DNA from 2 places in the Pseudogracilibacillus sp. SO30301A genome. Region 2 is predicted to be linked to the other one. Evidence: predicted binding sites of a transcription regulator. Region 2 holds the regulator's gene; the other holds the start of a gene.
The links. The regulator LexA, encoded in region 2, represses DNA repair genes until DNA is damaged. The targets are predictions, from matches to a motif close to CGAACATATGTTCG.
Positions count from the first base shown of each region.

Region 1 (4,214 bases), on a different contig from region 2:
ATTTTAATTAAATCAGGATGTAAACCATGAACACCGATTTCAAATGTTGTTTCTTCACCAATTTCACGTATATGTTCATCCACTTCTCTTCTTGCTTTATCAACCATTTCTTCAATACGTGCTGGATGAATTCGACCATCCTGCACTAATTTTTCTAATGCAAGACGTGCAATTTCTCGTCTAATTGGATCGAATCCTGATAAAATAACTGCCTCAGGTGTGTCGTCAATAATTAAATCAATACCTGTTAATGTTTCAAGTGTCCGAATATTTCGACCTTCGCGTCCGATAATTCGACCTTTCATTTCATCATTTGGTAAGTTAATTACTGAAACAGTAGTTTCAGCTACATGATCAGCAGCACAACGCTGTAAAGCTAACGATAATATATGTTTTGCTTTTTTGTCTGCTTCCTCTTTTGTGCGATTCTCCGCCTCCTTGACCATCACTGCAGTTTCTTGTTTTAATTCATTTTCTAATCGCGTTAAAATAACTTGCTTTGCTTGGTCAGTTGTATATCCAGAAATGCGTTCAAGCTCCGTTTGTTGCTTAACTAGTATAGCTTCCACTTTGCTTTCCATTTCTTCAATTTGTTGTTGTTTTTCTGCAAGCGTCTCTTCTCTTTTTTCTAAAGAGAGTTCACGCTTATCGAGCGTAACACTTTTTTTGTCAAGAATTTCTTCTTTTTGGATTAAACGATCTTCCTGTTTTTGAATCTCCAAACGACGTTCACGTAATTCTTCCTCAATTTGCTGACGAAATACATGATTTTCTTCTTTAGCCTCAAGAAGAGCTTCTTTTTTAGCGGCATCTGCATTCCGACGTGCTTCATCAACTATTTGTTTTGCTAAATTTTCCGCACTAGAAATCTTAGCTTCTGCAATAGATTTACGAATCAGATAACCAACAACAATACCGACGATTAGGACTAAGGCGAGCAAAATGGAGATGAGTAAAGGGTTGTCCACGTTCTTCACCTCCTATTGCTATGAAATTGTAAAAACTCTTTATTGTCGGCATATACCATATCAATAAGAATAAAATGTATAACTATTGTTATAAAATTATACATCTTAATTTTAATTGTACCAATAACCAATGTCAATAGAAAGCCATTTCTTCTAAAAAAGTAAAAATCCTTTACTTTATCATAAACTCTAAATAAGTAAAGGATTCTCTTTATTATAGTTCTTATTCTTCTATTGTTTCAGTCTCAGCCGTTTCATCAAGTTGATAATATTCTCTAATTGCTGTATGAATTTCAGCGGCTATCATTTCATTTTCTAATAGGAATTGTTTAGAATTTTCTCTTCCTTGACCGAGCCTCTCTCCATTATAAGAGTACCAGGCACCACTTTTTTCGACGATATCAAGTTCAGAACCAATATCAAGTATTTCGCCTTCAATTGATATCCCTTCACCATACATAATATCAACCATTGCTTGTTTAAAAGGAGGTGCCACTTTATTTTTTACAACTTTTATTCTCGTTCTATTTCCAATCATTTCCGTTCCTTGTTTTAACGTTTCGGCACGACGAACTTCAAGTCTAATAGATGAATAGAATTTAAGTGCTCTACCACCAGGTGTCGTTTCAGGATTACCGAACATGACTCCAACTTTTTCACGGATTTGGTTAATAAAAATGGCAATAGTTTTTGATTTATTAATCGCTCCAGATAGTTTCCTTAACGCTTGCGACATTAAACGGGCTTGAAGACCTACGTGAGCATCACCCATTTCTCCCTCAATTTCTGCTCTTGGCACTAATGCTGCAACAGAGTCAACAACGATAACATCAATAGCGCCACTGCGAACAAGCGCTTCTGCAATTTCCAACGCTTGCTCTCCAGTATCTGGTTGGGATAACAATAATTCATCTATATTAACTCCTAATGCCCTTGCATAATTCGGGTCGAGCGCATGTTCAGCGTCGATAAATGCAGCTTGACCACCATGCTTTTGCGCTTCTGCAATCGCATGTAAGGCAACAGTAGTTTTACCTGATGATTCTGGACCATAAATTTCAATTACACGTCCTTTAGGGTAACCCCCAATACCTAATGCAATATCAAGTGCTAGTGAACCACTTGGAATAGTATCTATTTTACGTTCTGCTTCTTCTCCTAATTTCATTACAGAACCTTTTCCAAATTGTTTTTCAATGTTACGTAATGCCTCATCTAATGCTTTTTGCTTGTCACTCAATACGTTTACCTCCCCTGATTAACTATTTATATCATACCTTTTTTTATGCGAATATACAAATGATAAGCGAATACACGTTCTTTCATTTTCCCCACATAATATGACGAATAATTCAATTTTAATGCATGTATGGCTATGTATATTACTTTTTCTTAAGGAATTAAAAGCAAAAAATGTCACTTTAAATAATTAAATAAAATTTCTAACCCTTTTAAAACAGAGCGATAACGAATATCATTACGATCGCCTTGAAAAAAACACTCCTCAACATATTCATAGCCATTCACATCAAAAAGTCCAATATATACTGTCCCTACATTTCTACCCTCTACTTCTAACGGACCTGCCACCCCTGTAAAGCTTATTCCAATATCAGCATTTAATAATTCGGCGACATTTTTAGCCATTTCAATTGCACATGCCTCACTTACGGTTCCCTTTTCTTCAATTGTTTGTTTTTGAACTTGTAAAATGTTTAATTTTACATCAGGATCATAACAAACGATACTACCCAAGAATACTGTTGAAGCACCATTCAAAGAAACAAATCGATCTGAAAATAAACCGCCAGTTAAACTTTCTGCAGAAGCAATTCGTTTATTTTTTGTTTGCAGCAATGAAAACACTTTTTCTTCAAGTTCATCTCGGTCAACTCCATAAAAATATTCACCGACTTCTTTCAAAATAGTCGTTTTGGTACGTTCTAACAGTTCATTGGCTTTATTAGTAGATACTGCCTTTGCTGTTAAACGAATCGTAACACCATCTTTTGCAGCAAGTGGAGCAATGGTAGGATTTTGTTGAGAAGCGATCAACTTGCTTAATTTATCCTCGAGTGCAGACTCACCTATCCCCGTAAACCGAAGTACGGTTGACTGGATCACCATTTCACCATTAATACTTTTTAAAAATGGTAGTACATCGTCAGTAAAGAGTTGCTTCATTTCTCTAGGAACTCCCGGTAAAAAAACCCAAAAACTATTTTGATATTTAACAATATTTCCAGGAGCCATACCAACTTTATTAGTTAAAACTTTGGAATCTTTAAAAACTCGCGCTTGTCTTTTATTATTCGGTGTCATAAATAATTTTTGTTTTTCATAAAACTGTTTTATTTTTTCCATAGCGTTCGGTTCTTCGACGATAGACAGTTGGCTAATTTTTTGGAACGCTTCTCTTGATAAATCATCTGCAGTAGGTCCGAGACCCCCAGTAACAATAATGACATTGGAGCGCTCTTGTGCGTGCTTAAATATAGATGAAAGTCTATCCAAATTATCTCCTACAACCGTGTGAAAAAAAGTATTAATTCCATTTGCTGCTAACTGCTCAGAAATCCATTGGGCATTGGTATTTGCAATTTGCCCAAGTAAAAGTTCTGTACCAACCGCAATTATTTCCGTGTTTAATGTTTTTTTTGTCATTTTGAATCCCTCATTACATGCCAATTCTTAATAAAGTATTCAATCCCGGACCACGCAGTTAAAATCAACGCAAAATACAAAAACAACATATCGATAGGGATACCTACGTAAGAGAATGGAAAGTTATGTAACAATAAAAATGCTATTGCACTAATTTGAGAAACGGTCTTTAATTTCCCCATATTACTAGCGGCTAAAACAATTCCCTCACCAGCAGCTACCAGTCGTAATCCAGTTACTGCAAATTCGCGGCTAATGATTATGATAACAATCCAAGCAGGTGCAAGACCCATTTCAACTAATAATATAAATGCCGCCGATACGAGTAATTTATCTGCAAGTGGGTCTAAAAATTTACCCATATTTGTTACAAGATGATATTTTCTTGCATAATAACCGTCTAACCAGTCTGTAAGAGAAGCGATTAAAAATATGATACCAGCAACAAAATGAGAAATTGGTAAAGTTGTTGCCCCGATATTCCACTCCCCCCAGTCAAAAGGTATACTAAGAATTATGATAAATATTGGTATTAAACAAATTCGTGATAATGTTATTTTATTAGGTATATTCATTGTTTTT
Region 1 covers NZ_JAXHDD010000001.1:112,386-116,599, forward strand. The annotation lists gene rny (ribonuclease Y) at 1-968, opposite strand, end outside; gene recA (recombinase RecA) at 1,192-2,208, opposite strand; gene SPD89_RS00610 (competence/damage-inducible protein A) at 2,385-3,632, opposite strand; gene pgsA (CDP-diacylglycerol--glycerol-3-phosphate 3-phosphatidyltransferase) at 3,629-4,207, opposite strand.
Region 1: recA (recombinase RecA) is a predicted target of LexA. The motif match lies at 2,276-2,289, and genes of this name have one in related genera.

Region 2 (4,214 bases):
ATTTAATTGTCTTTGTTGATAATTGTTATGGGGAATTTGTTGAAGAGAAAGAACCTCTCCATGTTGGAGCCGACATAATCGCTGGGTCTTTAATTAAAAATCCCGGTGGTGGGCTTGTACGTGCAGGAGGATATATAGTTGGAAAAGAGGAATTAGTATTAAAGGCTGCAAACAGATTAACAGCTCCGGGACTTGGAAAAGAAGCAGGAGCAACCTTACAAATGTTACAGGAAATGTACCAAGGTTTTTTTCTCGCACCTCATATTGTTGGTGAAGCACTTAAAGGTGCAATCTTCACATCTCGCTTACTTGATTTACTTGGAATTAAATCTACTCCATTTTTCAATGAGAAAAGAACAGATATCATCCAAACCATTACATTTGGAAATGAAGAATCAATGATTGCTTTTTGCCAAGCCATTCAAGAAAATTCTCCGATTAATTCATATGTAGCACCTTATCCAAGTGAAATGCCTGGATATGACGAAAAAGTAATTATGGCTGCTGGTACATTTATTCAAGGATCTAGTATTGAATTGTCGATAGACGGCCCAATAAAACCTCCTTTTATTGCTTTCATGCAGGGAGGATTAACCTATGCACATGTGAAGATTGCAATTACGGAAACCATAAAAAAATTGATCGAAAAAGACCAACTTGAATTCTCGAAAGAACTTGTAAAAGATGTTCAGAAAATCCGGTGAAAATGACAATTTGCATAGGTGGAAATTCTGCTAAAAAACCCCACGTCCTGTTGTGGGCAACGCAGAAGTCGCCACTTAAGGTTGTTAACTTGATTTTGCCACTTCTTGGAAAAACAATCAACTTTTCCAGCGCAAAAGAGCTTCTGCTCGTATTAACTGCATACACTCCGCAATTCAAAGCTACGGCGTCTCAAACTGCGACGTACAGGAGACGTCTCTAGTGTCGATGACGTCAGAGGTCAGAGGACGTGACGTCATCGACCGGAGCATAGGATGTACTAGTATCGGCATTACTGAAAAACGCACATATCACTCCTAGACGACCTCAATCCTTTTCATCTGAACACGCACTAAAATAGTAATTTTAAAAAGCTAGGGAATAATCTCTAGCTTTTTTCATGATAATTAAAAATTACGGTATAATCCAACGACTTTACCTAATATGGAAACGTACTTTAAACGGATCGGCTCCATCGTATCATTTTCAGGTTGGAGACGAATATGATCGCTTTCCTTAAAAAATCGTTTAACAGTTGCCTCATCTTCATCGGTCATTGCTACTACTATATCACCGTTTTCTGCGGTAGTTTGTTGTTTAACAATTACTCGGTCACCGTTAAGAATGCCAGCATTGATCATGCTTTCCCCTTCAATTTCAAGCACGAATAAATTGTCGCTTTGGTGTGCAATAGAACTGGGAACAGGGGTGTATTCTTCAATATTTTCAATTGCAGTTATTGGCGACCCAGCGGTTACTTTACCAATTACCGGCGCATATCTTGCAGCATCTTTTACTATATGATTATCGGACTGGTCTAATATTTCAATTGCCCGAGGTTTTGTCGGGTCTCGTCTTATGTATCCTTTATTTTCAATTCGTTCTAGATGACCATGCACAGTGGAACTTGAAGCAAGTCCAACCGCTTTTGCAATTTCTCGTACAGAAGGTGGATAACCTTTTGTTTCTACTTCATTTTTAATAAAATCAAATATCATTTGTTGTCTTTCAGAGAGTTTCTTCAATAGGGAGCACCTCACTTTTTCTTATTACTCTTATAGTACCATTTCAGTGATAAAAGTCAAACATAAGTTCCCTGTTTAGGCTTATAAATGTTTAAACTTGAAAGAGTTATCTCTAAAGCATAATATAGAAGAGTATGTAGATTTCGTTTAATTTTTTACTAATTTTAAAAAATTAAGTACAATAGTAGTAATGAGGTGATCATGATGATGTCAAAAGAAAAATTAAACCGAATTAATTACCTCGCAAATAAATCAAAAGCAGAAGGACTTACAGATAAAGAACAAAAAGAACAAAAAGAACTTAGAGAGGAATATCTCCATAATATTAGACAGTCTTTTACAAATCAAATAAGTAATTTAACTGTTATTGATCCAGAAGGACAAGATGTTACACCTGAAAAAGTAAAGAAATTAAAAAAGAATAAAAAATTTAAATAAATTTATTACTTGAAAGGAAGATAGCATGTTATCACAAATTGAACAAAAAGCAATTAATACTATTCGTACATTATCCATTGATGCAATTGAAAGAGCAAATTCAGGTCATCCAGGTTTACCGATGGGTGCGGCTCCGATGACTTATTCGTTATTTACCGATTTTATGAACCACAATCCCAAAAATTCAAAGTGGTTTAACCGTGATCGTTTTGTTCTTTCAGCAGGTCATGGTTCTATGCTATTATATAGTCTTCTTCATTTGTCAGGATATGATGTCACTATAGAAGATCTTAAAAGTTTCCGTCAATTTAAATCAAGAACTCCAGGACATCCAGAAGTTTTAGATACAGATGGAGTGGAGGCAACAACAGGTCCTTTAGGACAAGGTGTCGCAATGGCTGTAGGAATGGCTATGGCAGAAGCTCATCTTGCTGCAAAATATAATAAAGATGGTTATAATATTATCGATCATTATACATATTCATTAGTTGGTGATGGAGATATAATGGAAGGTATCTCTCACGAAGCAGCCTCTTTAGCTGGTCACTTAGGTTTAGGAAAATTAATTGTACTTTACGACTCTAATGATATTTCTTTGGATGGAGATTTAGACCGTTCATTTTCTGATAATACACAAAAACGATTTGAAGCTTATAACTGGGAAGTAATCCGTGTTGAAGACGGTAATGACCTTGCCGAAATTAGAAAGGCAATAACAAAAGCCAAAGAAAATACGGAGCAACCAACATTAATAGAAGTAAAAACAATTATCGGATATGGTTCACCGAATAAATCAAATTCATCAGCCTCTCACGGAGCACCACTAGGAGCAGAAGAAGTTAAACTAACAAAAGAATATTATAAATGGGAACATGATGAATTTTATGTAGATACAGATGTATACAATAATTTTGAAGAAAAAGTAGTTAAAAAAGGTGCGCAATTAGAAGAAGAATGGAATAAATTATTTAATGAATATAAACATAATTATCCTGAACTTGCCACCGACCTTGAACTAGCAATAAACAATAAGTTACCAGAGGATTGGGATAAAAATCTACCTCGTTATGAAGTTGGAAAAGATAAACTTGCTACTAGAGTAGCTTCAAGTGATGCTATTAATGCACTCGCAACGTCAACTCCAAATTTATTTGGTGGTAGTGCTGACTTAGCAAGTTCAAATAATACGATGATTAAAGATGACGGTGACTTTACGAAAGCAAGCTATACTGGTAGAAATATATGGTTTGGTGTTCGTGAATTTGCTATGGGTGCAGCATTAAATGGAATGGCTTTACACGGTGGTTTAAAAGTTTATGGCGGAACATTTTTCGTATTTAGTGACTATTTACGTGCTGCCATTCGATTATCTGCCATTATGAATACACCGGTTACTTATGTGTTTACACATGATTCAATTGCTGTTGGAGAAGATGGACCGACACATGAACCTGTTGAACAATTAGCATCACTTCGAGCGATGCCTAATTTATCAGTAATCCGTCCGGCTGATGGAAATGAGACACAAGCAGCTTGGCGGTTAGCATTAGAATCAAAAGACAAACCTACTGCACTTGTTCTAACACGTCAGGGCTTACCAACACTTCCAAACACTGGTAATACAGCTTATGAAGGTGTAAGCAGAGGAGCTTATGTAATTTCTGATGCTAAAAATGAGCCTGAGGCAATTTTACTTGCTACAGGTTCTGAAGTCAGTTTGGCTATAGAAGCCCAAAAAGCTTTATTGGACAAGAATATTGATGTAAGGGTAGTAAGTATTCCTTCATGGGATCGTTTTGAATCACAGGATGAAACATATAAAAACAAAGTAATACCTTCACATATTAAAAAGAGAGTTGCAATTGAAATGGCTTCTTCATTTGGTTGGGAACGATATGCAGGTGACGAAGGCAAAATTATTGCAGTTGACAAGTTCGGTGCCTCAGGAAAAGGTGACGTTGTTGTAAAAGAATATGGTTTTACAATTGAGAATGTTGTGAGACACGTAGAAGATTTATTGAAGTAACCTTATGTTTGTCTAATTATACC
Region 2 covers NZ_JAXHDD010000006.1:119,046-123,259, forward strand. The annotation lists gene SPD89_RS05395 (methionine gamma-lyase family protein) at 1-704, shown strand, start outside; gene lexA (transcriptional repressor LexA) at 1,110-1,727, opposite strand; gene SPD89_RS05405 (DUF896 domain-containing protein) at 1,932-2,165, shown strand; gene tkt (transketolase) at 2,191-4,191, shown strand.